Regions from separate parts of the Cryobacterium psychrophilum genome, predicted to be linked through region 1. Evidence: riboswitches for the same ligand, from Rfam matches in the RefSeq annotation. Region 1 holds a riboswitch; each other region holds the start of a gene.
The links. Region 1 has a riboswitch for thiamine pyrophosphate ahead of EDD25_RS14925 (ECF transporter S component). Riboswitches for the same ligand answer to the same signal wherever they lie in the genome.
Positions count from the first base shown of each region.

Region 2: another riboswitch for thiamine pyrophosphate. It lies ahead of EDD25_RS17150 (ABC transporter substrate-binding protein); the one in region 1 lies ahead of EDD25_RS14925 (ECF transporter S component).
Region 3: another riboswitch for thiamine pyrophosphate. It lies ahead of EDD25_RS17170 (3-oxoacyl-ACP reductase); the one in region 1 lies ahead of EDD25_RS14925 (ECF transporter S component).

Region 1 covers NZ_SODI01000001.1:3,173,035-3,176,645, forward strand. Annotated here, with positions in the region: gene EDD25_RS14910 (dihydrofolate reductase) at 1-69, shown strand, start outside; gene dinB (DNA polymerase IV) at 79-1,311, shown strand; gene EDD25_RS14920 (hypothetical protein) at 1,321-1,641, shown strand; gene EDD25_RS17635 (hypothetical protein) at 1,631-1,786, opposite strand; TPP riboswitch at 1,829-1,937, shown strand; gene EDD25_RS14925 (ECF transporter S component) at 1,987-2,640, shown strand; gene EDD25_RS14930 (ABC transporter ATP-binding protein) at 2,644-3,611, shown strand, end outside.
Region 2 covers NZ_SODI01000002.1:68,105-71,715, forward strand. Annotated here, with positions in the region: gene EDD25_RS17140 (EamA family transporter) at 103-357, shown strand; gene thiD (bifunctional hydroxymethylpyrimidine kinase/phosphomethylpyrimidine kinase) at 371-1,210, shown strand; TPP riboswitch at 1,275-1,384, shown strand; gene EDD25_RS17150 (ABC transporter substrate-binding protein) at 1,480-2,499, shown strand; gene EDD25_RS17155 (ABC transporter permease) at 2,569-3,378, shown strand; gene EDD25_RS17160 (ABC transporter ATP-binding protein) at 3,371-3,611, shown strand, end outside.
Region 3 covers NZ_SODI01000002.1:72,036-75,646, forward strand. Annotated here, with positions in the region: gene EDD25_RS17160 (ABC transporter ATP-binding protein) at 1-234, shown strand, start outside; gene EDD25_RS17165 (LLM class flavin-dependent oxidoreductase) at 237-1,553, opposite strand; gene EDD25_RS17170 (3-oxoacyl-ACP reductase) at 1,565-2,329, opposite strand; TPP riboswitch at 2,386-2,488, opposite strand; gene EDD25_RS17175 (IS256 family transposase) at 2,824-3,611, shown strand, end outside.

The DNA.
Region 1 (3,611 bases):
TGGCACGAATCGAGCACCGGACTCGAGTACCGCTTCCTGCGCTACGTTCCGGTTGCGCTCGCGAGTTAGAGTTTTTGCATGGGCAAGCAGGATGGGAGCGAACGGCAGGTCACGACCGCGCCCGTCGACGATTCCACGGCCACCATCCTGCACGTTGACCTCGACGCATTCTTCGTCTCCGTCGAGCTGCTCGACCGCCCGGAGCTCGCCGACCAGCCCGTGATCGTGGGGAACCGTTCCGGTCGCTCCGTCGTGACCGCGGCCAACTACATCGCCCGGCGCTTCGGCGTGAACTCGGCCATGCCCATGGCCCTCGCGCTACGCAAATGCCCGCAGGCCGTGGTGCTTGAGCCGCACATGAGCGCCTACAAGCACTACTCCGACCGGGTCATGAGCATCTTCGATGACGTCACGCCGCTCGTGGAACGCGTCGGCATCGACGAGGCGTTCCTCGACGTGGCCGGTGCGCGTCGGCTGCACGGATCGCCGGCCGTGATCGGTGAGCTGATCCGCACCCGGGTGTTCGCCGAGACCGGCCTGGTGTGTTCGGTCGGTGCGGCGCCCACCAAATTCATCGCCAAGCTCGCGTCCGGCCTGGCCAAGCCCAACGGTCTGCTGGTGGTGCCGGCAGAAGCGACACTCGACTTTCTGCATCCCCTGCCCGTGAACGCGATGTGGGGCGTGGGGGCCACGACCGAGGAGGCCCTCGTACGGCTCGGGCTGCGCACGATCGGCGACATCGCCCACACGCCCCTGCACCTACTTCAGCGCTCGCTCGGGGAAGCATCGGGGAACAAACTGCACGAGCTGTCCTGGGGGAGGGACTCGCGCGCGGTCACGATTGAGCGCGAGGAGAAGAGCGTCGGCCACGAGCAGACATTTGAGTACGACGTGACGGATACCGCGGTGCTCCGCAGCGAACTGCTGCGGCTTGCCGACGCGGTCGCGGTGCGTCTGCGGCGGGGCGGGCTGGTCGGACGGCGCGTTGTGCTCAAGCTCCGCTACCGGGATTTCAGCACCGTCACGAGGTCGCGTACGCTCGCCGAGCCGAGCAACGTGGGACGGCGCATCTATGAAGAGGCCGTGGCAGCCTTCGAGGTGCTCGCGGCGTCCGGCATCCGGGTGCGTTTGATCGGCGTGCGGATGGAGCAGCTCTCGCCGGCGGACAGCCAGGGCCTCGCCCTGTGGGATCCCGACGAGGATTGGCGGGGCGCGGAGCTTGCGGTGGACACCGTCACGGCACGGTTTGGGCGGGGCATGGTTCGGCCGGCGTCGCATATTGTGCCCAGCAGAGAACCGAACGAGGGGTAACCTGTTGGCATGACTAGCCTTCCGGAAAAGCTTGCAGAGATATCCCGTTCCGCCGGTGTGAAGTCCGCCTATGGCGAACCGATCCAGATTGACGGCGTCACGCTCGTACCCGTGGCGATCGTGCAGTACGGCTTCGGCGGCGGCGACGCGGGCGACCAGGGCTCTGGCGGCGGTGGCGGTGGCGGTGCGCTGCCGATCGGTGCCTACGTGAAATCGGCCGGAACGGTGCGGTTCGAGCCGAACGTCATTGCGCTGCTCGGGGTGGCCATTCCGTTCATCTGCGTCACGGGCCACGTACTCACCCGCATTATTCGAGCCCTCAAGAAGTAGCGCGGCCCCCACGGCGGCGCTGGCGTGGCCAGTGCCAGGTGCCGTGCACCGGAAGACCGCGCATGATGCGGCGTCGCCGAATGAGCGACGCACGCAGCAGCACGAGCATGAGCATGGCTGCGGCGAGCACGACAAGCATGCTCATGAACAAGACCCCATTCCGTGAGTCTACGCGGGCGGCTAGACTGATCAGGAACACGGGAGTCCGGTTAACCGGGCTGAGAGGAAGCTGTAGAGCTTCGACCGTCGAACCTGATCCGGATCATGCCGGCGCAGGGAGACTTCTCGTACCCGTGCCCCACCTGAGTCATCCACCGATGATTCATCCACGGAAAGGGCACGACAATGCACGCAACATCTAAAACCTTCGGCACGACCTCATCGACGGCGACCAGGGGTCGTAACTATCGCTGGCGCGTCGTGGACATCGTCGTCGCGAGCGTCATCGGCGTCGCGAGCGGCGTCATCTTCTGGGCGTGGGGCCTGGCCTGGTCGCCGCTCAGCAGCCTTCTGGCATTCGCCCCCGGCCTCGGCGGGCTGCTCGCCGGCGGTTGGCTTTTTGCCGGGGTTCTCGGCGGGCTGATCATCCGCAAACCCGGGGCTGCCCTGTACACCGAGGTCATCGCAGCGGTCGTGTCGATGCTCATCGGTACCCAGTGGGGCTTCGCCACGCTGATCTGGGGTGTACTGCAGGGCCTCGGCGCGGAGATCGTCCTTGCCCTGTTCTTTTATGCCAACTTTCGCCTGGGTGTCGCACTGCTCGCCGGTGCTGGCGCCGGTCTCGCCGTCGCACTCCTCGACACGGCCATCAGCTATGCGGCGCTCGACCTCGGCTTCAAGACCGTGTACTTCGTGACGGCCATCCTGTCCGGCACGGTGCTCGCCGGCCTGCTCTCCTGGCTGGCCGTGCGCGGCCTTGCCCGAACCGGAGCATTGAGTCGTTTCGCCAGTGGGCGCGAGGCCATGCGTCCCGCGCGCGCGCCGCAAGCCGTTCGGTAACGAATGTCGGCCAACGCCCAGAGCTCCACCCCGGTCAAACCCGCCCGAATCACGGCCCGCGGCTGGGGCTGGCGTCATGCCGGCCGCGCCCGCCCGGCGGTGTCGGCCCTCGACCTTGACATTGCACCGGGGGAGCGCGTGCTCCTGCTAGGGTCGAGCGGTGCGGGCAAGAGCACACTCGTGCACGCCCTGGCCGGCGTGCTCGGAGACGAAGAAGACGGCGATTCCACCGGTGACCTCCTCGTCGATGGTCGCCGGGCAGCGGACGCCCGCGGCCGGGTCGGTCTGGTGCTGCAGGATCCCGATTCGCAGGTGGTCCTCGCCCGAATCGGGGATGATGTGGCCTTCGGCTGTGAGAACCTCGCCGTTCCGCGCGCAGAAATCTGGCCGCGCGTGCGAGCCGCCCTCGCGGCCGTGGGACTCGACCTACCCCTCGACCACCCGACCTCCGCGCTCAGCGGCGGCCAGAAGCAACGCCTGGCCCTCGCCGGGGTGCTCGCCATGGCACCGGGTCTCCTGCTGCTCGACGAGCCCACCGCCAACCTCGACCCGAACGGCGTGATCGACGTCCGGGACGCGGTGGTGCGCGGACTGGATCGCTCCGGAGCAACCCTGATCGTGATCGAGCATCGCGTGGCCGTGTGGCAGCACGTCGTCGACCGCGTCATTGTTCTCGATCCGGCCGGCGGTGTCATGGCCGACGGTCCCACCGCTGATGTGCTCGCACGCGAGGGTGAACGGCTGTCAAAAGCCGGTGTCTGGGTGCCTCAGGTCGCGCTTCGTGCTCCGGTTCGACGGCTCAGATCCCCGGTGGCGCCGGAGCTCCTGTTGCGGGCCGATGCGCTCTCAGTGGGCCGGGTCCCCTTCGCTCGTCGCACCGCGGAGGTCGTGGCACGAGACGTCGGCCTGGACATTCGCGCGGGCCTCGCGACGGCCGTCACCGGCCCGAACGGCGCGGGCAAGTCCACGCT
Region 2 (3,611 bases), on a different contig from region 1:
ACTTGGTTACGCTGACTGCTCGCGTGCATCCCGCTGCTCCTCCTCGCCCAGATCGTGGAGAAGCCAGACTGACGCGTGGTGGCAGACTCGTGACCTCGGCTCTTGCTGCTCGCCTTGCTTGGTATCGCCGGGTACAACCTGCTGCTGTACACGGCGCTGCAGTACACGACGCCGCAGCCTGCGTCGCTCATCAATGCGGCCAATCCGGCCGTGATGATGGTGGTGCTTGCGGCGATCCTCGTGCGTGAACGGCCGGGGTGCTCGTCTTCGCCGGTGTCGCTCTCAGTTCGTTGCGCCCCGCTCGCCGTCCTCGCCACCTGGCCGATCCGGTGCCGTCAGCCCCCAAACGTTTCGTAGAGGAATACATTCGATGACCCAGCCCATCCCCCGCGTACTCAGCATTGCCGGCACAGACCCCACCGGCGGTGCAGGGATCCAAGCGGACTTGAAGAGCATCTCCGCGCACGGCGGCTACGGCATGGCCGTCGTGACCGCGCTCGTCGCTCAGAACACCCACGGGGTCCGCTCCGTGCACATCCCGCCCGCGCAGTTCCTGCGCGAGCAGCTGAGGGCCGTCAGCGACGACGTCACCATCGACGCGGTCAAAATCGGCATGCTGGGCAATGCGCAAATCGTCGACGTGGTAGATCTCTGGCTCAAAGAAGTGAACCCCCCGGTAGTGGTCGTGGACCCGGTGATGGTCGCCACCAGCGGGGATCGGCTGTTGGAACCGGCGGCCGAAGAGGCCGTGATCCGACTGCTCAATCGTGCCGACCTTGTCACTCCGAATCTGGCGGAACTGGGGGTGCTGCTTCGAGAGCCGACAGCCCTCGCCTGGTCGCAAGCGCTTGAGCAGGGACACCGACTTTCAGCCGCCCACAACGTCATCGTGCTGGTCAAGGGCGGCCATCTGGAGGGGGCCCAGTGTCCGGACGCCTTGGTTGATGCCCAGGGCGAGCTAGCCGGCCACCGCCAGATCATCCAGGTGAGCGCCCCGCGAGTGGCCACCTCCAACACGCACGGGACAGGATGCTCAATGTCCTCGGCAATGGCAACTCTCCAAGCGCGGCACAATGATTGGAACGAGGCGTTGACTGTGACCAAGGCCTGGCTGCAGGACAGTTTGAGGCATGCCGACGATCTCCATGTCGGCTCTGGGCGCGGCCCCATTCACCACTTTCACCAGCTCTGGGCCGCGGGGAAGGCCTAACAGATCGCCGCCGCCGTGGGATGCGGCGGCCGGAAGCACAACGGGTCCATTCTCGGTTATGCTCGCCTTTGTACACGGGAGTCCGGTGAGCCGGGCTGAGAGGGAGCTCTTCAAGCTTCGACCGTTGAACCTGATCTGGATCATGCCAGCGCAGGGAGGCCATCAATCTCACATCCCGTGCCCAAATCCCAGTATTCAAGGAGGGCACGACAATGGACGCACCACATTCGAATAATTCCGTCCGCAATCGACGACGCTGTGCAGGGGGGATGATCGGCGCCCTGGCACTTGCGGCCATGGCAGCGCTGACCGGCTGCGCGTCGGCGTCACCGCTAGGCTCCGCTTCCGGCAACGAGACCACGCCGATTAGTTTCGCGCTCGACTGGACGCCGAACACAAACCACACGGGACTGTATGTAGCCATCGACAAGGGCTTTTTCACCGAGGCAAGCTTGGACGTTCAGGTGCTCCCCTATAGCCAGTCGTCGACCGACGCCCTCATCAACGCGGGCGCCGCCGACTTCGGCATCAGCTTTCAGAACACCGCCACTTTTGCGGCGGCAACGGGGGTGGGGAATGTTTCGGTCATGTCGGTGCTCCAGCACGATGCCACAGCGATCGGTGTTTTGGCGTCCCGCGAGGACATAACTAGCCCGAAAGACCTCGACGGGAAGATCTTCGGAACGGCTGGTCCGAGCGCCACCTTCTCCACGGAAGCGTCCCATGCCATCAAGAATGCGGGCGGCACCGGCAAGTTCACCCAAGTCACGCTTGGTACCTCCGCTTATGAGGCGCTCTACGCCGGCAAAGTCGACTTCACGTCGGCCTTCACAACCTGGGAAGGAATTGATGCGTCCCTGCGCGGCACTCCGATGAAGTTCTTCAACCTCTCTGACTACGGCGTCCCCGACCAATACTCGGTGATCGTCGAAGGGAACAAGGGCTGGATCAAGGAACACGCCAGTGCTACCAAGGAGTTCGTTCAGGCCCTCCAGAAGGGGTATCAGTACGCCGCTGACAACCCGGATGCTGCGGCCAGGATCCTGATCGATGCGAACCCCGGTGTCTTCGAAAATACTGAACTCGTCTACCGCAGCCAGAAGGAATTGAGCGCTAACTACCTCAAAGACGCCACCGGCCAGGTCGGCACCCAAACGAGCGCCCAGTGGCAGCAACTGGCCGATTTCCTCTACCAGGCCGACCTTTTGGTGGACGGAAACGGCGACCCGCTTACCGCGCCCTTGGACACCTCCACGCTATTTTCCGACCAGTACCTCAGCGAGAAGTAACGCTCCCGGTCGCGCAACTCGAACCAGGTGAACACTGTGACCGCACCGACGAGCACTCGAGGCGAAAGCATGCCGAAAACTGTTCCCCGCCGAACAATTCGGGGCGTCAAAACAGCACTCACTACGCTGGTTCCCTCTCTGGTGATCGTCATCGCTCTTCTGGCAGCGTGGCAGATTGCCGTGACCGCGGGCCAAGTGCAGCCGGCAATCCTCCCCTCCCCTTGGCGCATTCTGGAACAGGGGTGGAACGCCCGGGACACCATCTGGGCGAACACCATACCCACGCTGCAAGCAACCCTTCTCGGCTTCGCTGTTTCCCTGACGGTCGCCTGGGCCTTGGCCATCGTGATCGACTTCTCGCCGTGGCTTCGGCAGGCGCTGATGCCGCTGCTGGTGGCATCTCAGACAATACCCATCATCGCCATTGCACCGCTGATGATCATCTGGTTCGGTTTCGGGGTGCTGCCCAAAGTCATCGTCATCGCACTGGTGACATTCTTCCCAGTCACGGTTGGACTGATCGACGGTTTCAACCGAACCGATCGTGAAGCCACTAATCTGCTGCGGAGCATGGGTGCCAACCGGTGGAAACAGTTCATCTACGTCCGACTTCCCTCCGCCCTCCCGTCTTTCTTCACGGCGCTTCGCATCGGCATCACCTACGCGGTCACCGGAGCTATTTTTGCCGAGTACGTCGGAGCCCAACAAGGACTCGGAATCTACATGGCCCTGATGAAAAACTCGTTCCGCACAGACCTCGTCCTCGCCGCCGTCGTGGTCACCGCGACGCTGAGTATCTCCCTCTTTCTCCTGACCTACGTCGCCGAGCGGCTGATCATCCCGTGGCACTCGAAAGAACGCCGGAGCCGGAATGTCTAACGCCCCGCCGAAAACGCCCAAGGTCGAAGTGCGCGGCATTGGAAAATCTTTTCAACTCGGGAAGGGGCAATCACGGCAGGTCATCGACAACGTCTCTTTCTCCGCACAGCCGGGAGAATTCGTTGCGGTCATCGGCCCGAGTGGATGCGGCAAGAGCACCCTGTTCAACATCATGGCCGGACTGGAAAAGCCCAGCACAGGCGACGTCCTCGTCGATGGCGTAGCCGCCACGG
Region 3 (3,611 bases), on a different contig from region 1:
ATGTGGTCCAGGAACTCGTGGACCGCAGTGCTCATCACCCACGACATTCGCGAAGCGATCTACTTGGCCGACCGGGTAGTCGTCTTGAGCGCACGGCCAACGTCTGTGCGACTGAACCTCACCATCGACCTGCCGAGGCCACGCCAGCTGTCGATGATGACCTCGGCAGTGTTCAAGGATCATGAACTCGAACTCCTCACAACTCTTCACAAGCAATCCCGCACGTCACTCTAATTTCAGCGCCGAAGTGACACCAGAGGCCGCTCCAGTCCCAGATTCCCGCGCAACGTACCCGCGGTGTAGGCGGTGCGGAAGAGTCCGCGTCTCTGCAGCACCGGGATGACCTCGTCTATGAAGTCATCGAGCGATTCCGGCAGGAGGGGTGGCATGAGATTGAATCCGTCTGCGGCGCCGGAGTGGAACCAGAGCTCAATCTGGTCCGCAATCTGCTCCGGGGTGCCGAGCATGGTGCAATGGCCGCCCCCGGCGGCGAGTCGGCCGAGCAATTGCCGCACCGTGGGTTGCTCCGCCTCAATGATGCGCAGAATCGTGGCGTACCGGCCCTGCGGGCCGCTGAAGTCGCCAAGCGGTGCCAACGGCGGCACCGGGGCATCCAGTTCCCAGCCGCTGCAGTCCTCCTGCACGAACACACTCAACTGGGCCAACGACTGCTCCGCCGGGAGCAGCGCGTCGACCTCGGCCTGTTTGGCGCGGGCTTCGGCCTCCGTGGAGCCCACATAGGTGACCAGTCCCGGCATGATGGATACGGTCTCCGGGTTGCGCCCCGCCGCGGCGATCCGCCGCTTCACATCCGCGTAATAATCCTGGGCGCTCTGCAAATCATAGGCGACCGCGTAGATTCCTTCCGCGTACCGGGCGGCCAGATCCCGACCCTGCTCGGACGCGCCGGCTTGGAACAGCACCGGTCGGCCCTGCGGCGACCGCGGAACGGTCAACGGGCCGTCCACGCGGAAGTGTTCACCGGCATGATCGATCGGTTGCACTCGTGCCGGGTCAGCGAAGAGTCCGGCCCGATCCAGGATGAGGGCGTCATCGGCCCACGAGTCCCACAGGCGCAGCGCAACCGCGATGAACTCGGCCGCCCGGCTGTACCGGTCTTCGTGGGAGGGCATCGCCTCCAGCCCGTGGTTGCGGGCCTCGGCATCGAACATGGAGGTGACCACGTTCCAGCCGACCCGTCCATTACTGATGTGGTCGAGGGAGGCGAGCATACGCGCTGCGTGGAAGGGAGTATAGAAGGTGGCAGAAACAGTGCTGACCAGACCGATCCTGTTCGTGACCCGCGCCATCGCCGCCAACGCTGTTAACGGCTCGAAGAACCACCGGGGGCCGGCAGCGACATCGCCAACGGACTGCCCATCGGCGAAGAACACAGCGTCAAAAAGGCCGCGTTCCGCGTTTTGAGCAAGACTCTCGTAATAACCAATATCCCCGAGCTGCTCCAGTGATGACCCGGGGCGACGCCAAGCAGCGCTGTGGTGGCCGCAGCCCATGAGGAACGCGTTAAAATGGAGCTGGCGTGGGTTCGACATTACGAACCCTTTCAGTTCATCACCAGGCCGCCGTCGACCACCAGATTCTGGCCCGTGACGGACCGCGCCCAGGGGGAAGCGAAGAACAGAACGGCGTCGGCGAATTCCGCCGGGGTGGTGACCTTCCCAAGCGGGGTGGCCGCGGCGATGAAATCGAACACTTCCTCGGGGGTGGCAGCGCTCGCATCCGTTGTGCGCAAAAGCCCGCCAGAGACCATATTGACCGCGATATTGTGCTGGCCGAGATCTGCTGCCAGGGTACGAGTCAAGGCCAGCAGGGCCGCTTTGGCAGAAGTGTAGTCGTGGTACGGGACCACCGGGTTCTGGAACAGGTTGGTGCCAATATTGATAATTCGGCCGAACCCGAGTTCGCGCATGCCGGGCAGTGCCTGCTGAGTGGTGTTCAGGGCGCTGCGCACGCTCCCGGAGAACTGGGCGTCGAACTCCTCCCAGGTGATTCCTACGGCGTCGGAGCGGGCGTCACCGTTGAACGAGAAATCCGCCAGCGCGTTATTGACCACTGTGGTGACGGGGGAACCGAAATGTGCCGCAGCCTCCGCGAGCAGTTCCGCAACCTGAGCGGCGTCCGTGACGTCGGCCTGCACAGCAACCGCCTGCTTACTGCCATAATCTGCAGCGAGAGCCTGCGCGCTGGCCGCGCTGGTGCGATAATTAATGACCACTCTGGCGCCCTGCGCGGCGAAGGCCGCCACGATGCTGTGCCCCAGGCCCCGCCCGCCACCGGTGACCAAGACAATCTGTTCTGCTAATTTCATGGAGTTTCTTCACCTTAAAATAGGCAAAAGGATGTGGTTCAGCCCCAGTACGGTGCGCAAGCCTCCACTGACATCCCTTCGCTAGTTCGAACTAGATCAGGTTCAACGGGTGTCATCTCAGCCCAGCGTCATACAGCCTGGGCACCCCGTGTCACTCACAGCGTATACCGATCCCCGGCTTCTTCGACTCCGGACCAACGCTTAGCGCCACCACTGTTCCGCAACGGGCCAGACCCCGGAACGAACGAAAAAACCCCGGCATGTATCGCCTGAGGAAGACGAACATGAGAACCGGGGCTAATCGTTGGAGTGGGGGGACTCCGATGCCTAACGGTACACGCCCGTCGCCGACTGATGACTCCGGCGCGCCTGGTGAAGGAAAGTCAGCCCCGCAACTGACCATGCTTCGCGCCCTGTGTTGCTCCGTCGGGACTGTCTCTTAAACGGTGTTTCCGGCCTGACGCGCTGGACGTGGGTCTGGCGGGAAAGGTGCCGTGATGACGACACTTGATGCTGTGACGAAGAAGACGAAAAATGAGCCCACCCGTGAGGCGGTGGCGGCGAAGGAATGGGTGCGCCTGGCCAAGGAGCAGGGCCTGACCCTGGACGGTCCTGAAGGGCTGCTGGGCCAGTTCACGAAAACGTTCCTGGAGACGGCGCTGAACGAGGAAATGACTGAGCATCTCGGTCATGAGAAGAACCGTGCCCCGGACGAGCGTGACGAATCCAACGTGCGCAACGGGACCCGGCCCAAAACGGTGATCAGCCCCTCGACGGGGCCGGTGACCATCCAGGTGCCTCGTGACCGGGACGGCACGTTCACTCCGGTGATCGTGCCGAAACGACAACGCCGCTTGACCGGGGTCGATGAGATTGTGCTGTCGTTGTATGCCCGCGGCCTCACGACCGGGGAGATCAGCGCGCACTTCAACCAGATCTACGGTGCGCAGGTCTCCAAAGAGACGATCTCTCGCATCACGGACAAGGTGATCGAGGAGATGCAAACGTGGCAGTCCCGCCCCTTGAACGGCGTCTACGCGGCGATCTTCATCGACGCGATCGTGGTGAAGATTCGGGACGGGCAGGTCGCCAACCGGCCCATCTACGCGGCCATCGGCGTGACCCTGGACGGCGATAAAGACATTCTGGGATTGTGGGCCGGCACCGGCGGTGAAGGCGCCAAATTCTGGATGTCTGTCCTGACCGACATCAAGAACCGTGGTGTCACCGACACGTTCTTCCTGGTCTGTGACGGGTTAAAAGGGCTCCCGGACGTTGTCGG